Regions from separate parts of the Comamonas sp. C24C genome, predicted to be linked through region 2. Evidence: predicted binding sites of a transcription regulator. Region 2 holds the regulator's gene; each other region holds the start of a gene.
The links. The regulator FNR, encoded in region 2, switches genes on or off when oxygen is low (the NO sensors DNR and NnrR bind a similar motif). The targets are predictions, from matches to a motif close to TTGATNNNNATCAA.
Positions count from the first base shown of each region.

Region 1 (7,855 bases), on a different contig from region 2:
CAGCCAGTAGCCAAGGCCCAGGCCGCCGCCCCAGAGCAGCAGGCAATAAATCACTAGGGGCGCCACGGTCACGCGGTAGCAGCGCAGCACGAAAATGCAGTAGGTTTGCACGCAGTCCGCCACATGGTATGCGGCCACGCAGATCAGCAGCCAGGACGTCATGGCCAGCACCTGCGGGGAGTCGGTATAGATGTCTGCAATCCAGCTGCGAGCAAGGAACAAGGTGGCAGCTGTTGCCATGCCTATCATCAGTGCCAGCTTGAAACACTGCTGAATCAGCGTTCTGGCCTGGGCTTCATCGCCTGCGCCGCGCCAGTAGCTGACGCGGGCGCTGGTGGCAATGGCCAGGGACAGCGGCACCATATAGCAGATGGCGGCCAGATTGGCGGCGATCTGGTGGCTGGCGGACGAGAGCGAGCCCTGTCTTGCCACATACAGGGCCATGAGCGTGAAGGAGGTGACCTCCACCAGAATGGCCAGACCCGCAGGAATGCCAAGGCGGCAGAAGCGGCCCAGTTGCAGCCAGTCAGGGGGCTCCAGCTTCTGCCACAGCGCCAGCGGCGCATAGAAATCCTGGGTGCGCATCAGGCACAGGGCCACGGCAAACATGGTGTAGTTGACCAGCAGCGTGGCCAGGGCGCAGCCCACGGCTCCAAGGGGGGCGAGGCCCAGGCCGCCAAAGGTGAACCAGACGGACAGGGGGACTTTGATCAGCAGCGAGATGAGCTGCAGCCAGGTGACCAGCTTGGGGTGGCCCAGCGCCTGGTTGAGTGCGCTGTAGATGCGAAACAGCAGCGCCGGCGGCAGGCCCCAGGCCAGCACGGCGAGATAGCGCTTGACCTCCAGCTGCAGCGCATCGGGCACATCGGTCCAGCGCAGCAGCGCGTCAGGCATGAGCAGCACTGCCATCCCCAGCACGCAGGCCGCGGCACACAGATACATGGACTGGCGCAGCGAATGCCCTATGGCCTGGGGCTGGCCGGCGCCACGCTGTTCGGACCACAGGGGCAGAAGAGCCTGAAAAATGCCCATCAGCGAGGCATAGACGCTGATGAAAATGGCCGAGCCCACGGACAGGGCGGCGACGGCCTCGTTGGAATAACGACTGGCGACGACGGTATCGGTGGTGCCGAAGGCCATGACGGCCAGCTGGCCGGCCAGCACCGTACCCGCATGGCGGCCTATGTACTGCAGCTCGCCCTTCATGGCGCGGCTTTGGGGCCGGTGTACTTGAGCAGAACCAGAACTTCCTTCTGACCGGCCAGACGGGTGATGCGGCTTACCTCGCTCCAGCCCTGGCGCAGCTTGCGATTGTGGTCGCCCGCCCAGCGGTCTGCATCGACCAGCGCCCAGCCGCAGTCGCCGGGATCGCTGCGGCGCAGCAGTGCCGTATCCACATGGGTGTAGTAGCGCACGGCCGCAATCTGCGAGCGGCCCAGGCCATAGGTCAGCACGCAGCTTGTGGCGCCGTTTTGCCTGAGCTCGTCGTCCAGCTGTGTCATCTGGAACTGATAGCTTCGAGCATGGTCCAGTGGCTCCATCCAGAGCGTGGACAACAACACCCAGCTCAGCGTGGCACCGCCGGCTGGCAGCACCAGGCTCTTCCAGATGGCTGCGCGGTTGCGCGAAGTGCGCCAGACCACCAGTGCAAACCAGCCGGCAGTGGCGACGAGTGCCACGATGACCGTGGGCCAGGAGATGCTGGCTTCAAACTGCGGGGCAAGGCGTGCAATATTGGCGGCGATCTTGGGTGGAAATCCGGTCTGGAATGCCAGCCAGACCACCCAGATGGCAATCGCGGATGCCGTAAAGAACAGCAGTGTGAACCAGTCGATCAGCGCGCTGATGCTGCGCCTGAAGGTGGGCAGGGCGAAGGCGGCCAGGGTGGCGATGGCAGGAAGTCCCAGCAGCAGGGCGCGATCGGCCGGGGTGCTGCTCAGGCAGGCGGCCACCGGGACGGTGGCAAACAGCAGGGCGATGGACAGATGCGGGTTGTGGCCGGGGTAGGCAATCTGGCGGCGCCAGACCCACAGCGTCCACAAAGCCAGGGGCCAGGCAGGCCAGCAGAACCACAACAGCAGCTGCAGCAGTGCGCTCCAGTCTTTGAGCGAATCCACGAGATGCCAGACCCATTGATCCAGTGCGGTGGTCAGGCTGGCGGCTAGCACCGTGGCGGCCATCCAGGCTGCGGCCCAGAGGCGTGCCTGGCGGTGTGAGCGGCCAGGATTGTCGCCCCAGCTGCGCTGGGTGAAGGCGATCACGCTGCCGCCCAGTCCGAACAGCACGGCAAGCGTGGGGGCTCCGCTCAGGGCCAGTCCCAGCAGGCCGAATATCAGGGCCGCCGCTGACTTCCTCGGGTGATAGGCTATGGCTGCCGCCGCAAAGAAAAGCAGCGCCGTGCAGCCCAGCTGGGTGACGTAGCTGGTGGTTTCATGCGAGAGCTGGGCCAGACCCAGGCAGGCAACCAGGGCCAGCAAGGCCGCATCGGCCATGGCGCGGGCGTAGTCGATCAGCTGCGCCTCTCCGCCAAAGGCGAAGGCGACGGGCTGTGCGCCTGGCGTGCGGGCCAGATAGTAGGCGCCCCACCAGGTGGCTCCCAGGGTCAGGATCAGCAAGGCGATGAACGGCAGGCGCGCCGCCATTTCAGCGCCGAGCAGCCACTCGAAGCCCAGCAGGGACAAGGCGCCCAGCCAGTAGGGCAGCAGACCATCGATGCTGGGAGCCAGACCCGAAAGCGTGGGAGACAGCCAGTCGGTATGACCTAGCGCCAGCTCGCGCATATAGCCAAAGGCCTCCATATCGTTGGAGCGCCAGGGGCCACGCATGACAAAGCCGGGAATCACATAGGCCAGGCACAGCAAAAGCAGGGCCCAGCGCGGCAGTCGGCGCACGGCGCTTTGGGCAACAATGGCAGGTGTGGGCTGGTTCACGCAATCAATCCGGTAGCGGCGGTGCGAGTCTGCACGGCCTGATCAGGCGAGAGCGCCCGGGTTCGGAGCGCTTGGTGCTCCGATGATAGGAGCATTGGGGTGCTGCAGGGCAGCTCCCAAAAAGAAAAGGCAGCACGGTTGCCCGAGCTGCCTTTTCAGCAAAAAAGTAAGATTTACTTCTTGCCGAAGCGGTTGCGGAACTTCTCCACGCGGCCACCCATGTTGTCCACCGACTTTTGTGTGCCAGTGTAGAAGGGGTGCGATTCAGAAGTGGTATCCAGCTTGAACAGAGGGTACTCTTTACCTTCGAAGTTTTCGGTTTCCTTGGTGGAAACGCAAGAACGTGTCACGAACTTGAAGCCGTTGGACATGTCAACGAACAGAACTTCGCGGTAATTGGGGTGAATGCCTTCTTTCATGATCTTTCCTTTGGTCAAGTGCGGGAGCCGCACCAGCCTGTCCGGTGTACTTTCCGCATAAAAGCTCTCCATTATTGCACACAATGGGAAATCGGTGCCTGACGAGCCGGCCGGCGGTGGCCGGAGCCCGCCGTTTGCAGGCCATTGCCGATATTGCCTGCAGGTCTGGGCGCCGAGTTCTTCTGCCTGCCGCGCTGCAGCCCGCGCCATCCGGCATCTGGCGCCGCAGTGCTTGCCAACCTGGATTTGATGAAGCTCAAGCCTCCTTGGGAGGTGACTATGCAACAACTTCTTCAGCACATAAGATGTTGCGTTATTGCCATGCAGCAAAAAGGGGCCGCTATGGGTGACCGCGAGGCCGAGACGCAGTTCAGTTCCAGCCAGCAGCTTGATCAGGCTGTGCGTGCGATGTGGGCGCAGCAGTGGCTGTCGGTTTCCCCCGAGTCCCAATGGCAGGCCTGGCTGGACTGGGCAGGCAATCTTGCCATCAGTCCGGGAAAGCGACTGGATCTCGCTTGGCTGGCGCTGGAGGAATGGGCAAGTCTTTGCTATGGCGGACCCAGGACCACTGAGCCAGATCGCCTCTTCAAGGCGGCTCAATGGCAGCAATGGCCGTTCAATGCCATCAGTGCGGGCTTTGCCGCTCAGCAACGCTGGTGGCAGGCTGCCAGCCAGGGCGTTGCCGGTGTTGAACCGCATCACGCGCGCCTGGTCGGGTTCTGGGGCAAGCAGTGGCTGGATATGTGCTCGCCTGCGAATTTCTTTGCCACCAACCCGATTGTTCAGGAGCGTACCCTCAAAGAGGGCGGGGCGAATCTGGTGCGCGGCTTGCAGTATCTGATGGAAGACCTGCAGGCCCAGATTGCAAACCAGCCGCCTGCAGGTTCCGAAGCATTCCAGCCAGGGCGCGATGTGGCCGTCACGGCTGGCAAGGTGGTGCTGTGCAACCGGCTGATGGAGCTGATCCAGTACACGCCCACCACCGACAAGGTCCACCCCGAGCCGGTATTGATCATGCCTGCCTGGATCATGAAGTACTACGTCCTGGATCTATCCCCAGGCAATTCGCTGATCAAGTATCTGGTCGATCAGGGGCATACGGTGTTCTGCGTTTCCTGGAAGAACCCCGATGCCGATGACCGGGAGCTGGGCATGGACGACTATGTCGAGCTGGGCTGGCGTGCTGCGCTGGATGCCGTTACCGGCATCGTCCCGGGCAAGAAAGTGCATGCGGCCGGCTATTGTCTGGGCGGAACCCTGCTGGCCATTGCTGCAGCAGCGATGGCGCGCGACGGCGACGACCGTCTGGCATCGATGAGCCTCCTGGCCGCGCAGACCGATTTCACCGAGCCTGGCGAGCTGGGGCTGTTCATCGACGAAGCGCAGATCAGCCTGCTTGAGGCCCAGATGGCCCGGCAAGGCTATCTGCGCGCCGAGCAGATGGCCGGCGCATTCCTGATGCTGCGCTCCCAGGATCTGCTGTGGTCGCGCATGGTCGATCACTACCTGCTGGGCGAGCGTGCGCCGATGAGCGATCTCATGGCCTGGAATGCCGATGCCACGCGCATGCCTGCGAGGATGCACTCGCAATACCTGCGTCGTCTGTTTCTGAACAACGATCTCAGCGAAAACCGTTATCCGGTCGACGGCAGGCCGGTCTCGTTGCTCGATCTCAGAGTGCCCATCTTCAGCGTGGGAACGCTTACCGATCATGTGGCTCCCTGGCCATCGGTATACAAGCTGCACCATCGCACTGCGGCCGAAATCACCTTTGTGCTGACGAGCGGCGGCCATAACGCCGGCATTGTCAGCGAGCCCGGCCATCCGCGCCGCAGTTACCAGCTGCGCATGCGTCCCGCCGGTGCACAGGACATGCCTGCCGCGCAGTGGCAGCAGGAAGCCGAGCGGCACCAGGGCTCCTGGTGGCCGGCATGGAGTGCCTGGCTCCAAAGCAGATCCGGTACGCCGCTGGCTGCGCCGCGCATGGGCGGCAAGAGCGGCAAGCCTTTGTATGACGCTCCGGGCCGGTACGTGCTTGAGCATTGAGTTGAAGACCTGCGCCGACCAGGATGCACGACGGGCATTTCTCTGCACGAAACGCCATGCGCCATCCGGGTTTGCGCAGGTCACGGAGTTTTCATAGGCCGTCTGGTCACGGTGATAGGCCGGACGGTCCGCCAGCCTCTCGATAGGCACCACCATCACCATAGGGAGACCGATATGAGCATCCAAGCGACCCCCCTGAGTCTGTTCAAGGCCAATGCCGAGCTGCAACTGCGCATCGCTCAGCTGATGCGTGAGAGTGGCCATCGCTGGCTGGAAGCGGCGCAGCACAGCAGTGCTACCGGCATCAGCGAAACCACGTCGGAGCTGCAAAGCCTGCTGAAGGCCGAGGACTGGCAATCACTGGCCAGCCTGCCCGCCGAGGCTTTCATGCGCAGGATTGAAGATCGCATGAGCGATGCCAGGAGCGCCAGCGATATCGCGATCCGGAACCAGCAGGCTTTTGCCAGCGGTCTGCAGCAAGCCCTGGAGGCCTGGCAGAAGGCCGTGGCCGACGCCATGCGTGCAGACGGCTCGTCCAATCTGCCCGCTTTGCCGCTGCAGGACATCTTCAAGCAGTGGCTGTCCGTCTGGACGCCACCGGGCCTGGACGCGGCTCAGGCCAAGGGCGGCAAGACGGCACAGAAGTAAGGAGAAAGAGGGGCGGGGCCGCAGCATGGCTGCCGCTTCGTCGCCGGATGATCTGCGGCCTTGTCATGGTAGGAATTCCGGCTTTTCGGCGTTTGGCTGAGCCATAAAGCGCCGACAGCTATTGTTTTTGAGTCTTCTCGCGAGAAGCTTGTGACTTCGGGAGCACGATATGAGCAAACCTAGCGAGGCCGGCCCATCGACTCAGGGATCTGTCGATCCTTTGACATGGTGGCGAGCCGCCGCAGCCTATGCGCTGGATGCTGCCCAGCGCAGCGTGCTGTATGCCGATATCGAGCGCCAGGTCGGCGATCAGTACCGCATGCAGCGCGAGGCCAGGACGCCGAATGTGCTGAATTTCCCTGCCGAGCTGGTGATGTCGGGGCTGGAACTTCCCAGGCCCGTCAACTATGGCCTGGTGCGCATTCAGGCGCCTGAGAATCAGCCGGCCGATCCGGGCAAGCGACCCTTCGTCGTGATCGATCCACGCGCGGGCCATGGGCCCGGCATAGGCGGCTTCAAGCCGCACAGCGAGATCGGCGCAGCGCTGGAGGCCGGCCACCCTTGCTACTTCGTCGGCTTTTTGCCCGACCCGGTGCCGGGCCAGACGGTGGAGGACGTGATGCGTGCCGAGGCGGCCTTCATGCGTCGCGTGGCCGAGCTGCACCCCGAGAGCGAGGGCAAGCCCGCGGTCATCGGCAACTGTCAGGCAGGATGGCAGATCCTGATGACGGCAGCGGTCTGGCCCGAGCTGTTCGGGCCCATCATCGTCGCCGGAGCGCCCCTGTCATACTGGGCCGGAGATAATCCCATGCGCTACTCGGGTGGACTCCTGGGAGGCAGCTGGATGACGGCGCTGAGCAGCGATCTGGGCAACGGCCGCTTCGACGGCGCCCATCTGGTGCAGAACTTCGAGCAGCTCGATCCGGCCAACACGCTGTGGAGCAAGCAGTACAAGGTCTATGCCAATGCCGACACGGAGGCCGAGCGTTATATAGGCTTCGAGAAATACTGGGGCGGCTATGTCTTTCTCAACGATGTGGAGATGCAGTACATCGTCGACAACCTGTTCATCGGCAATAAGCTTTCGACGGCCCGGCTGCTGACCTCGGACGGGGTGCGCATCGATCTGCGCAATATCCGCTCGCCGATCCTGGTGTTCTGTTCCTATGGCGACAACATCACGCCGCCGGCCCAGGCCCTGGGCTGGATCACCGATCTTTACGCCAGCGACGACGACGTGCGCGCGCATGACCAGACCATCATCTTCAGCATGCATGACAGCATCGGCCACCTGGGCATCTTTGTGTCGGGGGCGGTCGGCAGCAAGCAGCACCGCAAGTTCGCCAGCGCCATAGAGCAGATCAATCTGCTGCCCGCAGGCATCTACCGCGCCAGCGTGGACGACGCTACGGCACAGGAGCAGAAGCTGCTCCACGATCCTTATCTGCTGAGCATCCGTGCCAGCGGCCTTGATGAAGTGCGCGATATCGTCAAACCCGATGCCCAGGCCGAACGCCGCTTCGACGCGGCGGCCCGGGTGTCCGACATCAACCTGGCGCTGTACCGCAGCCTCTGGCAACCCTGGGTGCGCGCATTCAGCACCTCCGAGTCGGCGCGCTGGCTGCAGACCCTGCACCCCATGCGTCTGCAGTTCGAGGCCTGGAGCAGCCAGCACCCGCTGGCCGCCCTGATACGCGGCAGTGCCGAATACATACGCGAACATCGCCAGCCCGTGGACGAGGCCAATCCCTGGCTGCAGATGCAGCAGCAGGGCTCGGCCGCGCTGGAGCGCTCCCTCGATGACTTTCGCGA
Region 1 is NZ_JBKFBC010000003.1:421,068-428,922, forward strand. Features, by position in the region: gene ACLBXN_RS08800 (MATE family efflux transporter) at 1-1,206, opposite strand, end outside; gene ACLBXN_RS08805 (hypothetical protein) at 1,203-2,930, opposite strand; gene ACLBXN_RS08810 (type B 50S ribosomal protein L31) at 3,104-3,349, opposite strand; gene ACLBXN_RS08815 (PHA/PHB synthase family protein) at 3,692-5,395, shown strand; gene ACLBXN_RS08820 (phasin family protein) at 5,570-6,043, shown strand; gene ACLBXN_RS08825 (DUF3141 domain-containing protein) at 6,213-7,855, shown strand, end outside.
Region 1: a site for FNR is predicted at 3,596-3,609, ahead of ACLBXN_RS08815 (PHA/PHB synthase family protein). Genes of this name have one in related genera too.

Region 2 (7,855 bases):
CTATCCCTTCTACGTGATTCGCGTGACCGGCGGTCTGCTGTATCTGGGCGGCATGCTGGTGATGGCATGGAATACCTGGAAGACCGCAATGGCCGGCCGTTCCGTCAAGGTGGCAGTGCCTGCCGTGGTGGCTCACGCCTGAGCATTGAGGAGCAAAAGCAATGTCTGATCAAAATAACGCAGTTCCCAAGAGCTCTTTGCACGAGAAGATCGAGACCAGCAACTTTCTGCTGATCGCGCTGACGCTGTTCGTGCTGACCATTGGCGGTCTGGTGGAAATCGTGCCGCTGTTCTTCCAGAAGTCCACGACCGAAGCCGTGGCGGGCCTCAAGCCCTACACACCGCTGCAACTGATGGGCCGTGACGTCTATCTGCGCGAAGGTTGCTACAACTGCCACTCGCAGATGATCCGCCCCTTCCGCGCCGAGACCATGCGCTACGGCCACTACTCGGTGGCTGGCGAGTTCGTCTACGACCACCCCTTCCAGTGGGGCTCCAAGCGCACCGGCCCCGATCTGCACCGTGTGGGCGGCAAGTACAGCGACGAATGGCATCGCATCCACCTGAACAACCCGCGTGATCTGGTGCCCGAGTCCAACATGCCTGCCTATCCCTGGCTGGAAGCGACCAAGGTGGATGACTCTGCCGTGGCAACGCGCATGAGCGCCTTGCGCAAAGTGGGTGTGCCTTATACCGATGCGGAGATCGCCGGGGCTCAGGCCGAAGTCAAGGACAAGACCGAGATGGAGGCCGTGATCTCCTATCTGCAGGTCCTGGGTCGCGCCGTCAAGTAACAGAGGAGGGACTGGAAAATGGATATCACCACCATGCGTGTTCTGGCCACACTGGCTTCGCTGGCGTGCTTCGTGGGCATCTGGTGGTGGGCGTTTGCCCGCCGTAACCAGGCCCGTTTCGACGAGGCAGCTCAGCTTCCCTTCCTGGAAGACTGAGTCTGATCACTACAACGAGAACATCCCATGAGCGACTTCTTTAACAACTTCTGGTCCGTGTATATCGCGGCTGTTTCGCTGATCGGCATCCTCGGCTGCTTCTTGCTGCTGGTGCTGGTGGCGCGCCGCAAGGTCGTTCCTTCCGCGGACAACACCACCGGTCACGTCTGGGACGAAGACCTGCGCGAGCTCAACAACCCCATGCCCAAATGGTGGATGGGTCTGTTCGTGATCACCGTGGTCTTCAGCCTGGCCTACCTGGTGGCCTACCCGGGTCTGGGTTCCTTCAAGGGCGAGCTGGACTGGACCCAGTATGGTGCTTATGACAAGGAGATGGAAAAGGCCCGTGTCGACCTGGAGCCCATGTACGCCAAGTTCGTCAGCATGCCCACCGAAGAAATGGCCAAGGACCCCCAGGCCATGGCCATCGGCGAGCGTCTGTTCATGAACAACTGCGCGCAATGCCACGGCTCCGATGCACGCGGCAGCAAGAGCTTTCCCAATCTGAGCGACGGTGACTGGCTGCATGGCGGCACACCCGACAAGATCAAGGAAACCATCACCAACGGCCGCATCGGCGTGATGCCTCCCATGGCAGCTGCCGTGGGCTCGGCGGAAGATGTGCGCAATGTGGCTCACTATGTGCTGAGCCTGTCGGGCAGCCCCCACGATGCCGTCAAGGCTTCGCAGGGCAAGTCCAAGTTCGTGGCCTGCGCGGCTTGCCACGGCATGGATGGCAAGGGCAACCAGGCGCTTGGCGCACCCAACCTGACCGATGACATCTGGCTGCATGGCTGGGGCGAGTCCGTTATTGTCGACATGGTCAACCATGGCAAGATGAACGAGATGCCTGCTCAGAAGGACAAGCTGACCGAGGCGCAGATCGCGGTGCTGGCCTCCTATGTCTGGGGGCTGTCCAACGCAAGCGCCCAGAAGTAAGACGGGTGATGAAGGCGGTGCCAAGGCACCGCCTTTTTCGCGTTTGAGTTTTCAGTAATTACAAAAATATTAAGGAACTGCGATGCCCTGCGATCCGGAGAAACCTCGCAAAGTCATACCGATCACGGCTGAGCCTGTGGACGGCGGCCAGGAATATATGCCCATGTTCGCCTCCGAACAGAAGGTGTACTCGCGCGCCATCAGTGGCGTCTTCTCGCGCTGGCGCTGGATCATGGTGTTCCTGACCCAGATCGTCTTCTACGGCCTGCCGTGGCTGCAGTGGGGCGAGCGCCAGATGGTGCTGTTCGACCTTGGGGCACGGCGCTTCTATCTGTTCGGGCTGGTGCTCTACCCGCAGGACTTCATCTACCTGACAGGGCTGCTCATCATCAGCGCGCTGGGGCTGTTTCTGTTTACCGCGGTGGCCGGGCGTCTGTGGTGCGGCTTTTCCTGTCCGCAGACGGTCTATACCGAGATCTTCATGTGGATCGAGAGCAAGGTCGAGGGAGACCGCAGCGCCCGCATGCGCATCGACAAGCATGGCTGGACCTTCGAGAAAATCTGGAAGAAGTCGCTCAAGCAGTTCCTCTGGATTGTTCTGTCCCTTTGGACCGGATTCACCTTTGTCGGCTACTTCGTGCCCATCCGTGAACTGGGTGTGGAGCTGATGGCCTTCCAGGGCAGCTGGCAGATTTTCTGGGTGCTGTTCTACGGCTTTGCCACGTACGGCAATGCCGGCTATATGCGCGAGCAGGTCTGCAAGTACATGTGCCCCTATGCACGCTTCCAGAGCGCCATGTTCGACAAGGACACCATGATCGTCAGCTACGACGTCCAGCGTGGTGAAGCGCGCGGGCCGCGCAGAAAAGACGTGGACTACAAGGCGCAGGGTCTGGGTGACTGCATAGACTGCAAGCTTTGCGTTCAGGTCTGCCCCGTGGGCATCGACATCCGCAAGGGGTTGCAGTACGAGTGCATTGGCTGCGGTCTGTGCATCGATGCCTGCAACTCCGTGATGGACAAGATGGAGTACCCGCGCGGCCTGATCCGCCTGACCACGCAGAACGCCGTGGCCAAGCTCTGGAAGCAGGCGCAGGTGATACGGCGCATCTTCCGCCCGCGCGTGCTGATCTACTCGACCGTGCTGCTGGCGCTGAGCGCAGCCATGATCGCCAGCCTGGTACTGCGCGAGCCCCTCAAGGTCGACGTGATTCGCGACCGCGCCGCGCTGTCGCGCATCGTGGCTGGCGGCAAGCTCGAAAACGTCTATCGCCTGCAGATCATGAATGCGACCGAGTCCGAGCAGCGCTATCGCATCAGCGCCACGGGGCTGGATCAGCTGGAGGTAGTATCCGAGCAGGAAGTCTCGGTAGGTCCGGCCGAGACGCGCGGCATTGCGGTGCGCCTGCAGATCCCCTATGGCTCGGCTGCTTCCGGCTCGCACCCCGTGCATTTCAATGTGGATGCGCTGACGGCTGGGGCCGGACGCATCTCCGAAAAGTCCGTGTTCCTGGTGCCGCGCTAGGCCTGCGGCATGCATCGCGACAGCCACGCAAGGGCATCGCGAATCAGCAACAATTGATGCTGCCCGATTGCAGATTTGCAATTGGGCAGCCAGATTTCTGAAAAGAGGTTTAACCATGTCGGCAGCACAAGCCAAGGCCCTGCAAAAGGCCAAGATCATCCACCCCGAGGACGGCAAGCCCTGGTGGAAGTTTGCCCATGTCTGGCTCGTCATCGCCGGTCCCGCCGTGGTGGTGGTCGCGGGCATCGTGACCGCCTATATCGCCATGAGCAAGCCGGATCCCGTGATCGACCCCGACTACTATCGTCACGGCATTGAGATCAACCAGCGCCTCACCGAGAGCGAAAAAAGCCTGGCGCCAGCAGTGACGGGGCGCAACCATGCCGCGACGCCGGCCAAGGACCATCCGCTGGATCGCTGACCGAGATTTCAACGCATCCCAAGGCCACTTCCGCGGCCTTTTTTTGCGGCCCTGGTTGCAGGCTTTTCTGTAGCCGGTGTGCCGTGACGGCGTTCTATGTCTTGGTCGACAGAAGAGTCGGGAGGGCCCCTGCAGTTCTCGGCTGCCGGCAAGGGATGGCCGGGTGGAGTTCAACAACAGGAGCGCATAGCGCTTTGTTAAAGGCTATTTCAGATAGATATAGACCTCAAATCGATACACATAAAGCGCTGGAAGCTCTTCAAATAATAGCGGTCCAGGGTTTCCCATCTGAGTGCATGCCCTTGGTATGTCTGGGAAGGTCATGGCAATTGTGCAAAATAGGTTCAAACCCACAGGCCAAGGAGAATCGCGATGGATGCTCGACGCTGGATGTGGATTGTCTGGCCGGCTTTTCTGGCCGCGGCAATCATGGAAATGGTGGTATTTGCCTTTGTGGACCCGCTGGATATGCACTGGCTGGGCTCGCCACTGGAATGGTCGCGCAATGGCATTTACACCCTGGCCTTTTTTGCCTTCTGGGCGGTCACCGTGTTCAGCGGACTGATGACCGTCATGCTGGGGCGTTCGGCCAGCGATCTGAACCAGGGCATAGTCTCGGAGCCCCTGGTCGAGTAAGGTGCTGCGCACAGGACCGCAGTTTCGAACAGGTGGCGGCTCCGGATGGAGGGGCTGGCCGCTCGCTGTGTCGGCGGCCCTGTTAGCGGAAACTCCTGGCAGGCATTCGCCGCCATCAAAAAAGCCCGCTGTCTGCGGGCTTTGTCTTGAGGGCTGCTGTCGAAGTCAGTCCTGGCATTGCTGGCTGTTGACGATGCGCCTGAGCGCCTCGGTATCCAGAATGCGCAGATGGCGCTGTCGGACTTCGATGATGCCTTCCTCGGCGAACTTGGAGAAGGTGCGACTCACGGTCTCCAGCTTGAGGCCCAGATAGCTGCCGATTTCTTCACGCGTCATGCGCAGTACCAGCTCCGACTTCGAAAAGCCGCGTGCCGACAGACGCTGCACCAAGTTCAGCACAAAGGCCGCCAGACGCTCTTCGGCACGCATGCTGCCCAGCAGCAGCATCACGCCATGCTCGCGCACGATTTCGCGGCTCATGACCTTGTGCACATGATTTTGCAGTGCCGTGACTTCGCGCGAGAGCTGTTCGAGCTTGTCGAAAGGCATGATGCAGACTTCGGCATCTTCCAGCGCCACGGCATCGCAGGTGTGGTGGTCGTTGACGATACCGTCCAGACCGATGATCTCGCCGGCCATCTGAAAGCCCGTGACCTGGTCGCGACCGTCTTCGGTGGCCACGCTGGTCTTGAAGAAGCCGGTGCGAATGGCGTACAGCGAGGTGAACTCCTCGCCGTTGCGAAACAGCAGCCCGCCCCGTTTCACCTTGCGGCGCGTGGCCACAATTTCGTCAATGCGCTCCATTTGTTCATCGTCCAGGCCCATGGGCATGCACAGTTCACGCAGATTGCAGTTGGAGCAGGATGCTTTGATGGTCTGAAGATTCATGGGCTTTTCAGCAACGGCACAGACAGACTTGGAATGGAGAGTCGCGCCGGTCATTGACCTCGTAGTTAGTGATGAGTTGGATCAAATTGTCGCAGTACTTGCCTTGCGCTCTCTTGATATTCATCAAGGACAGTTGGATTGCCTTGGGGCACATTGTTTGCATTCATTCAAAAACATGTGCTTCTGCCCATTATGGGCATGATTTCCAGGATCTGATTTTCTTTGAAATCTGCTCAATGTGGAGTGTGGGCGCACCCTAACTTTCAGTTATGACCGCAGTCACGCCCGAGTTGCTGAGCCGCTTTGATATTCCCGGCCCGCGCTACACATCATTTCCAACAGCCGACCGTTTTGTTGAGGCTTTTGGTGCAGACGACTATATCCTGGCATTGAAACAACGCAAGACGCATTCGAGCTCACGTGCCTTGCCTTTGTCCGTTTATGTGCATGTGCCATTTTGCGAGTCGCTTTGCTATTACTGCGCCTGCAACAAGATCGTGACCAAGCATCATGAGAAGGCTGCCGAATATCTGGATTATCTGGGCCGTGAACTGGCCATGCATACCGAGCATTGCGGCAAAGGCCAGCTGGTAAGCCAGTTGCATCTGGGAGGCGGTACGCCGACCTTCTTCAGCGATGCCGAACTGCAGCAGTTGATGCTTCTGATGCGTGAGCATTTCAAGCTCGATCCAGCCGGCGAGTATTCCATCGAGGTCGATCCGCGTACCGTGAGCAACGAGAGGCTGAAGACACTCAAGGACATGGGCTTTAATCGCCTGAGCTTTGGCGTGCAGGATTTTGACCCCGCGGTGCAGAAAGCGGTGCACCGGGAGCAGCCAGCCGAGCAAGTCTTTGAGCTGGTGGCCGAGGCCCGCCGTCTGGGCTTTGTCTCCATCAATGTGGACCTCATCTACGGTTTGCCCAAGCAGACATCCGAGTCTTTTGCGCGAACGCTGGCCCAGGTCAACGAGTTGCGTCCCGACCGTATTGCTCTGTATGCCTATGCGCATCTGCCCGAGCGCTTCAAGCCGCAAAGGCGTATTGCATCGGCTGACTTGCCCATGGGACAGGAGAAGCTGAACATGCTCTCCGGCGCAATTGATGCCTTCATGAATGGCGGCTATGTCTATGTGGGCATGGATCACTTTGCGCTGCCCGACGACTCTCTGGCCATCGCCAAGCGTCAGGGGCGCCTGCATCGCAACTTCCAGGGCTACAGCACCCAGCCCGATTGCGACCTGATTGCACTGGGCGTATCGGCCATCGGCAAGGTGGGCGCCACCTACAGCCAGAACGTCAAGACCCTGGAAGAGTATTACGACGCCATTGATGGCGGCATGCTGCCCGTGCAGCGCGGATTGGCGCTCTCGCGTGACGATCTGGTGCGCAGAGCCATCATCATGGCCATCATGTGTCAGGGCTCCGTCCTGTATGAGCCGATGGAGCAGGCCTGGCTGATCAATTTCCGCGAGTACTTTGCTCGGGAGTTGGCTGCACTGGGGGAAATGCAGCGCAATGGCCTGGTTCAGCTATCCGACGAGGGCTTCAAGGTCACGGGCCTGGGCTGGTTTTTCGTGCGCGGAGTAGCCATGCTGTTTGATCGATATTTGCAGGCCGACCGAAACCGCACGCGCTTTTCGCGCATCATCTAGCGCATGTTGTTTTCGCTGGTCTGGACTGCTTTGATCATGGGGCTCGTGGGTGGGCCCCATTGTCTTGTGATGTGCGCTGCGCCCTGCAGCGTCGTGACGGGCGCAAGGCCTGCCAGCGACGGCCAGGTCATCGCCTTGCACGGCCTGCAAAAACGCCAATGGCTGCGCACCAGTTTGTTTCATCTGGGACGCATTGCCGGCTATGCCCTGCTGGGCGGAGTGGCGGCTGTGGCCATGGAGAGTCTGGCCTGGCTGACCAGTCAGACAACGGCCTTGCAGAAGCTCTGGACGCTGATGCATGTCGCGGTCATGGCCTGGGGTCTGGCCATGCTGGTGCAGGCGCGACAACCGGTGTGGCTGGAGCAGGCGGGGCGCTCTGTCTGGGCCAGGGTCCAGCCCTGGGTCGTCGCCCCGGGAGGGAGCCTGGCCGCGGGCTTTGCCTGGGCCCTGATGCCTTGCGGCTTGCTTTATTCGGCAGTGCTGGTGGCCGCGCTGAGTGGCGGAGTCTGGCAAGGTGCTCTGTCAATGGCGGCGTTTGCCATTGGCGGCGCAGTGTGGTTGCTGGCGGGCCCCTGGTTGTGGCAGCTGGGGCAGTCGCATCTCAATGCATTGCGGGCGCGCTGGGGCACCAGAATTGCGGGTTTGATGCTGATTGGTGTTGCGAGTTGGGCTTTGTGGATGGATCTGGTCTACAAACCCAGCCTTTGGTGCCGATAAGTCACACAGGAGGGGAATGTTGGTGCAGTTTGCATCCCAACAGACCCTAGTCATGGTTGAGCAGTCATGGAACTGCGGAATAATGTCTCATCTTGTGTGTAGCGCTCAAAGTGAATCGTTTCGTTGC
Region 2 is NZ_JBKFBC010000002.1:487,284-495,138, forward strand. Features, by position in the region: gene ccoN (cytochrome-c oxidase, cbb3-type subunit I) at 1-142, shown strand, start outside; gene ccoO (cytochrome-c oxidase, cbb3-type subunit II) at 162-794, shown strand; gene ACLBXN_RS05900 (CcoQ/FixQ family Cbb3-type cytochrome c oxidase assembly chaperone) at 813-950, shown strand; gene ccoP (cytochrome-c oxidase, cbb3-type subunit III) at 978-1,889, shown strand; gene ccoG (cytochrome c oxidase accessory protein CcoG) at 1,972-3,414, shown strand; gene ACLBXN_RS05915 (FixH family protein) at 3,530-3,835, shown strand; gene ACLBXN_RS05920 (hypothetical protein) at 4,208-4,471, shown strand; gene fnr (fumarate/nitrate reduction transcriptional regulator Fnr) at 4,637-5,359, opposite strand; gene hemN (oxygen-independent coproporphyrinogen III oxidase) at 5,629-7,011, shown strand; gene ACLBXN_RS05935 (sulfite exporter TauE/SafE family protein) at 7,015-7,728, shown strand; gene ACLBXN_RS05940 (HD-GYP domain-containing protein) at 7,839-7,855, shown strand, end outside.

Region 3 (7,855 bases), on a different contig from region 2:
GCTCATGTACGCATGGCCATGCAACTTGCCGACAAGCAGTGGCTGGTGGTGAGTGCACAGGAAAGCGAAATTGGCTATCCGGTACGGCCGCTGCATGCCTTGGCCGACTATGTGCTGCGTGTCTATCTGCTGCGCAGTCTCGTGATCGTGGCGTTTGCATTGGTGGCAGTACGCCTGGCCATGCGACCGCTCCAGCGCATGGCCAGGGCCGCAGAAGCTCTGGGTCGAGATTTGCAAAGCCCTCCACTCGAGACCGATGGACCGCGCGAGGTACAACAGGCGGCGCAGGCTTTCAATGCCATGCAAAAGCAGATCTCAGAGGGAGTGGCCGAGAGAACGCGCTTTCTGGCGGCGGTGTCGCATGACCTGCGTTCTCCCATCACACGGTTGCGCCTGCGTGCCGAAATGCTGGAAACCGAGGCCTTGCGGGCCAAGTTTCGCAATGATCTGCAGGAAATGGAGCATATGGTGTCTTCCACGCTGGACATGCTTACCGGCGCTGATGCTCAGGGGCCGCGTCAGCCAGTGGATATCAATGCCTTGATACAGGGGATGGCACAGGACATACATGAGTCCAGTGGACAGGAGATTCCCATCCATGGGCAGGCAGGCGGTCCTTATGTCGGCTATGCGCAAAGCCTGCGCCGCTGTCTGCAAAATCTGATCGAGAATGCGCTGCGCTATGCCCATGAGGTGCAACTGCATGTCAGCGACGCCCAAGATTTTCTGAGCATCAGCGTGCGCGATCGTGGTCCCGGGATCCCGCCGGATCAGATCTCTCGTGTGCTGGAGCCCTTCTACCGCGTGGAGCATTCGCGCAATGCCTCCTCGGGTGGAGTGGGGCTCGGCCTGTCCATTGCGCAGACCGTGGCGCATGCACATGGAGGCCAGTTGCTGTTGCGCAATCTACCGGGCGGTGGCCTGGAGGCAACGCTGAAGTTGCCGCGCCAGTGACGGCCTGGGCTGAGGTTGTGGCATTGAGTCAGGCACTAGCGGCGCGGCGGATGCAGTCCATGAGCACGTCGCTGTTCATGGACTGGCTACATCTGGATCGCAGGAGAATCTGCGGCTGTCCGTAGCCTGAAGCAGCCCCGGGGTCGGATATCAGTCTGCGCAATGATTTTCAGAGCGCTGGGCCGATATAAACATGTCGAATCACTTCCTAAGTTTTGCGGAAATACTTCATGAACAGCGCAGCCAGTGGCTTCGCTGCGCTGCTCAACGGCACACCGCGCAACTGGACCAAGCCAAGCGCCATGGGTGGTGGCAGTGGCTCCACCTGCAGACGCTGTAGTCCTGCTCCATAAATCTTGTCGTTCAGGAGAATTTCGGGGCAGAAGCCAAGTACGTCTGTGCGCCTCATCAGTTCGCTCATCAGCGTGGACGAGGTGCAGTTGACCATCTTGCGCGGCTCAGCCAAGCCCTGGCCTCGAAGCCAGCTCACCAGCGTCTCGCTCTGGCTGCCCGCTGAGTAGTTCAAAACCCAGGTCGCGTCACGAAGCTCATCCCAGGTTTTCGCCTTGGCCAGCGGATGGCCCTGCCTTCCGGCGGGCATGGCAATTATGTCCATCAGTGGTTTGAAGACAAGTTCATAAGGCAGATCGGTGGGGTCGGCAATGGCCAGCGCGAAGTCCAGTCGTCCCTCGAGCAGAGCCGGAATCAAGCTGCTAAGAAAGCCTTCACTGAGCGCCAGTTGCACACCCGGTGCCAGTTGTTCGAACGTTTTCCAGACTTCGGGCAGTGCCTTGATCGAAACCAGGGGTGACATCGCAACGGCCACCCGGGCGCCCGAGCCGCCACGGATCAGCCGTACCTCTTCGCGCGCCTTGTCCAGCATCGATAGCGCCAGGCGTGCATGAGATAGCAGCACTTTGCCAGCCGGGGTGAATTCAATGCCCCTGTAGCTGCGTACCAGCAGCTCTGCACCTACATCCTCCTCCAGTTCGCGAAGCGACTTGGTCAGGGCGCTCTGGCTCAGAAAGAGTGCACGGGCAGCAGCGCGTATGGAGCCGCTTTCGGCGACCTGGGTGAAAGCCCGAATCTGATGATTTTTCATGAGGGCAGGGTTTTCATCGGGTGAATCATTTTGGTTGTCTCCTCGGAAAATATACCGGCTTTTGGTGCGATGACCGAGACGCTACAGTTTTTGCATGCACTCGAAATTCAGCTCCTACATAGATACCGATGCCATGCACGCATGGCGCCACGCCATCCATCGTCAGCCCGAACTGGGTTTTGAAGAGTTCCAGACCAGTGCACTGGTCGAGCGTTGCCTGCGCGAGTGGGGCTATGAGGTCACCACCGGCCTTGCGGGAACAGGATTGGTTGGCTCCCTGAAGTTTGGCCCTGGTTCCAGACGCCTGGGACTGCGTGCGGAGATGGACGCACTGCCCATTCAGGAGGACACTGGCCTGCCATGGGCCAGCGAGGTGCCCGGAAAAATGCACGGCTGCGGGCACGATGGTCATACAACCATGCTGCTTGGCGCGGCACAGGCGTTAGCCAAGCTACATCGCGAAGGCAAGCATGCCATGGATGGCATGCTGCATCTGATCTTCCAGCCTGCGGAGGAACTGGGCGGTGCGGGCGGCGCCCAGCGCATGATGAAGGAGGGACTGTTTGCGCGCTTTCCCTGCGACGCGGTTTTTGCCATGCACAACATGCCAGGCATGGAGCAGGGCCAGATACTGTTTCGTGAAGGGGCATGCATGGCCTCCTCCGATAGGGCAACTCTGGTGTTCGAGGGCTGCGGCGGCCACGGCGCCATGCCGCACCTGGCGACCGATCCGACGGTGGTTGCCGCGTCCACGGTAATGGCCTTGCAAAGCATCGTCGCACGCAATGTAGATCCGCTGGCATCGGCAGTAGTCACCGTGGGACGCCTTCAGGCCGGACAAACCTACAACGTGATCCCAGAGACCGCCGAACTGGAGCTGAGCATCCGGGCCCTGAAGCCCGAGGTACGCGATCTGCTGGAGGAGCGGATTCGGGCGGTGGCGCAAGGTCAGGCCGACAGCTTTGGCGCACAGTGTCACATCACCTATGAACGCGGCTATCCGGTGCTGGTCAACTCTCCCGTTGAAACCCAGTTTGCGATGGATATAGCCCGGTCGCTGTTCGGCGACGCACGGGTCGTAGCCAATGCCGATCCGCTGTGCGCGAGTGAAGATTTCGCATACATGCTGGAAGAGCGCCCTGGTTGCTACCTCTTCATAGGCAATGGTGACAACGGTCACACACATGGCTGCGCCTCGGGACCCTGCAATGTGCACAACCCCAGTTTCGACTTCAACGATCGCAACCTCGAAACCGGCGCCACATTCTGGACGGCTCTGGCCCATTCCTTTCTTTCAACCCGCGCCCGAAGCTGATCATGAAAAAACCAGACTCCATCTTCCGTCGACATGCTCTCGTCCTGTCGCTTGGTTCCTTGTGTGTGGCCACATTCGCAATGGGCGCTGCGCGGGCAGCCGATCAGCGTGTGGTGACTCTGCTCGTTCCGTACCCGGCCGGAGGCCTGTCGGATTCCATCGCCCGAGCGATAAGCGCGGCATTGGGTCGGGCCCTGAATCAGCAAGTCATCGTGGACAACCTGGGCGGCGTAAGCGGTTCACTGGCCGCGCAGAAGGTGCTGAACGCGCCCGCTGACGGGCACATGATCTTTCTCGGCTCGCCCAACGAGGTGATTCTCTCGCCCATGGTCAACGCCGCCGTGAAGCTGAGAGCCGAAGACTTTCGCATGCTGGGCCAAGTGGCAGTGAATCCGCTGGTTTTGCTGACACGTGCCACACTGCCCGTGCGCAACGTCGATGAATTCATCGCCTATGCCAAGTCCCAGGACAAAGGTCTGTCCTATGGCAGCGTCGGCATGGGCTCCATGTATCACCTGTTGGCTGAAAGCATGGCGCAGCAGACCCAGATCCACGTCACACATGTGCCTTACAAGGGCATGGCCCCCATGGTGCAGGATGTCGGAGGAAACAGCATCGACTTTGCCATCCTGCCCTATGCAACGAGCTTCAAGGGAATGTCCGAGCAGGGGCGCCTGAGGCTCATCGGGTGGCTGGCTCCCACACGCAGCGAGCTGGATCCTTCCGTGCCCGCTCTTGGAGAAGGCAAGATTCTGAAGAACTTCAGCCATTCCACCTGGGCCGGCCTCATGGTGAGCCGTAAAACTCCCGAGGACATGGTGGTACGTCTGAACAGGGCACTGGCCGAAGTGCTGCGTGATCCCGAGGTACGGCGTCAGATTGCGGCCACCGGATCGGAAGCGCCGCAGCCCCAGACGCTGGCTGAGGCGGAGCGGAAACTCAAAGAAGACACCGTCAAATTTCGCGCCATGGCCAAAAACATTCAACTCCAGCCGCAGTAAGCAGGAAAGGCTGACGCCGTACAGGACGTTTTGGCAAGTGCGGCGGCCAGCGGCGCGCGCACGAAGTTCAGCCTGGGCTGCCTGAAGCTCAAAAGGTCGCACTCAGCTCGCCAAGCTTTGCGACTGACTCTTCCAGGACATGACCGGCGGGGTGCCACTAGCAGGCACGGCCGGGATGCGGCGATCCAGAACGTTTGTCTCGGCGGACATTCTTGCAGGCTTGGGGGACCTGCAGAGCTTGGCTGTGGTTTGCTCGGTGAACCATCAGGGCAAGAGCTCAAACCCCTTTGGCTTTGCTGGCTGCGACTGTTAATGGCGTGATTTTCCCTGCCAGGGCTGCATGCATCAGTCCTTGAAACGTAGCGCAATCCAGATGATTTTTCTCGGGGCAATTGGCCGCGTGCCGCAAGCCGTCACGCACGGCCTTCAGCCGCTTGATGGACTGCTGCACCTGATCTGCCTTGGCAAGCAGCATTTCGCGACTGACCTGCACTTTGCCGTCAGGGGGCAGCATTGAGCGGATTTCGTCCAGTGAGAACCCGGCAGCGCGCCCAAGAGCGATGACTGACAGTCGCTCTAGTACCTGAGCATCGAACAGGCGTCGCTGTCCCTGTCGGCCGATGGAATGTATCAATCCCTTCTCTTCGTAGAAGCGAAGTGTCGATGGGGGTAGCCCGGTTCTTTTTACTACTTCTGAGATTTCCATATTCAGCTATTGCGCTCAAGTGCACTTGAGCACCTACAGTGGTTTACATCACTGTAATCCTCAGAAGCGATGCTAGGAAATGATTAGTCTGACGAGTATTTTTGCACCGGCTCTGGCTGTCGGTATCGGCGCGACATTGCTGATGGACCTGTGGTCTGAAATGCTGCGCCGCATGGGCGTTGCCACCCTGAATTACGCACTGCTTGGACGCTGGTGCCTCCACTGGCGAAGCGGCACCTGGTTCCACCAGTCCATTGGAGAAGCTTCCGCTGCGCATGGCGAAAAAATCATTGGCTGGACGGTGCACTACCTGATCGGCATCCTGTTTGCCATGACGTTCTTGTGTATTGCGGATCCTTCGTGGACAGAGGCTCCTGCCCTGGTGCCCGCGCTGGTATTTGGCGCAGCAACCGTGGCGCTGCCCTGGTTCGTTCTGCAGCCAGCGCTAGGAGCTGGAGTGGCTAGCGGAAAAACACCCCGTCCGTGGCGCAACCGCGCGGTGGGACTGGCTACGCATCTTGTTTTTGGAGGGAGTCTCTATCTTTGTGCGAAAGCAATTGCCTTGATCTAGGTTTCGATTTGCGCAGCAAATGCAGAATGCTCTGCGTCTTGCCAAGACCCTGCATAAAGCGAGCGGCGTAAAGGATTGCACGCCGGCGTATGCCTTCACCCATCAAGCTGCTTTGTCATGGCTCGCGACCTTGAGCAACAAGGTTCTGCCATTTATGGCGATGAGCTCGATCTCGGCGCTGACTTTCATGCCAACGAAGGTTGCGAATACATGGCTGACATTCACATGGGGAGCTGCTGTTTTCTGCCCAGCAACAGAACGGAAGTCAGACTTTCAATGCAGGGTTGTTCCCTGATTCAGAACCCCTAGCTGTTCAATGCCATCACGCTCGTGGTGCTGCTGCCTTTTTGACTGCTGATAGAACGCAGGCAGGTTGAACCAATGGCCTGGGTCGCGGTAATCGGGCTGGCACAGTCATCAGCCAGTGGCAGCTGTTTCGCCGGTACACATTGATAGGTGATTCGCTCGTAGGGGGTGATGTTTGCGATCTGGTTCAATCCTTCAAGGGTGAAAGCCTCGGGCGAGAGGAGCGCCTGAGGCTTTCACTCGCAGTGTTGGTGAATCACACGGGGCGATGCACCAATACCGGAATGCTGCTGTTGACCAGCACGCGCTGGGTTTCGCTGCCCAGCAGAATGCCGGCGATACCCTTGCGGCCGTGCGATGCCATGCAGATCAGATCGCAACGGCTGTCTTGCGCCTGGTGGATGATGGCCTGGTTGATAGAGAGATTCGTCACCCGCGCGGTCTTGCAGTCCACGCCCTCGGCCGCGGCGATGTCCGTCGCAATCTTGAGCACCTGGTCGGCTTCCTTCTCGGCGCTCTTGGCCATTTCTGCAGAGTTGTAGGCCATCATCGCCTCGGCACCATAGATCATGGCGGTGTAATCCGGCATTACATACAGCGCCGTTACCTGTGCACCTTGCTCCTTGGCCAGCTGCATGCCCGCGCGTAGCGCGGCCTCGGAGAGTTTCGAGCCGTCCGTAGGAATCAAAATGTGCTTGAACATATCCCGCCTCCTGGCGCGTCAGCGCGCCTGTTGTTGACCAATGAATTCGATCGAATGCCGTATTCATACTCACACTCCGGGCCGGCCAAAGCAACACACAAAGTCAGTATCCAGACGATTTCTTGATAACAATCAAAACTTTGAAAAGTAATCAAAAGCGCCTCTATCGCTTACCCATAAAGCGATGGAAGCTATCAAAACAGTACTCTTGACGCCTCCTTCGTGGAATGCGCTGCTGCAGGTTGTTGTAGCTGACATGCATCTGGTTTGGCTCTATCGACCGGGCGTGGGGTAGAGTGGGGCGGCCCTTGCTGTTGTGGTTCTGGTTCAGCAAATAGCGGTTGAGCTGCCCACGCTGCATCACCGTACTGAACACCGTGCGGTCCAACTGCTTGGCGGCCCTTATCTGCAGAAAGGTCGGTTCCGTATTGATGACGGCGTGACGACTGTGCCTTGACTCCCTGGCGGCTGCTCAAGGACTCGCATCAATGATCGACACGGCACCAGAATCTGCATGCTGACGAAACCTGGAAGCAAGTTACGGTCTGCTGCTGCAGGTATTTGGCCTGGGCGCAGCCGATAAAGGTGGCTGGCCTTTGCCTTGTACCTGTGGCGCTCTGTGCCATTGCTGATTGGCCCCCCTGCTGGACTGTCAGCAGCTCAGTCAGCGATCACGTCCAGACAATCCGCTTGAACGGAATCCTTCGATGTGTCTCACGACGATCCCTGCGGCTGTGCACGATTCCCGAGCTTGAGCAGGCTTATGAAGTTTCCGAGGCGCGTTTGATGAAGGTGATGCATCAACTTGCCTTGCAAGGCTGGATAGTCACGGTGCGTGGCAAAGAAGGTGGCACGCGCCTTGCCCATATGCCGCAGCAGATCACGGCGCCGTGGTGCGTGGAATGGAGACCGACTTCGCGCTGGTGGAAGCTTTGGCAGCGGCGACCGGCCAGGTTCTTGCCTGCGAGGGTAGGGCAGTGGAAAGTCGATGCGCTGAGAGCGGTCGCGGGCAGTAGTCCCCCTAGTGCTTTTCATGTTCCGGAGAGTGCAGGGCAGGCTATGCGCAGTGGATGCAATCAAGCAAGCCAAGCATGCAATGGCGTGCAGATATCTGCGGATGAGCAGTGAAATCAGCAACTGTCCCAGGTATTAATGAAACTTAGCCAGCTCATATAGCGCCATCAGTCATTGCATGAA
Region 3 is NZ_JBKFBC010000016.1:16,232-24,086, forward strand. Features, by position in the region: gene ACLBXN_RS23035 (ATP-binding protein) at 1-954, shown strand, start outside; gene ACLBXN_RS23040 (LysR substrate-binding domain-containing protein) at 1,163-2,056, opposite strand; gene ACLBXN_RS23045 (M20 aminoacylase family protein) at 2,151-3,371, shown strand; gene ACLBXN_RS23050 (tripartite tricarboxylate transporter substrate binding protein) at 3,374-4,372, shown strand; gene ACLBXN_RS23055 (helix-turn-helix domain-containing protein) at 4,650-5,078, opposite strand; gene ACLBXN_RS23060 (DUF2938 family protein) at 5,158-5,649, shown strand; gene ACLBXN_RS23065 (hypothetical protein) at 5,669-5,944, shown strand; gene ACLBXN_RS23070 (universal stress protein) at 6,212-6,658, opposite strand; gene ACLBXN_RS23075 (Rrf2 family transcriptional regulator) at 7,268-7,786, shown strand.
Region 3: a site for FNR is predicted at 6,781-6,794, ahead of ACLBXN_RS23070 (universal stress protein). Genes of this name have one in related genera too.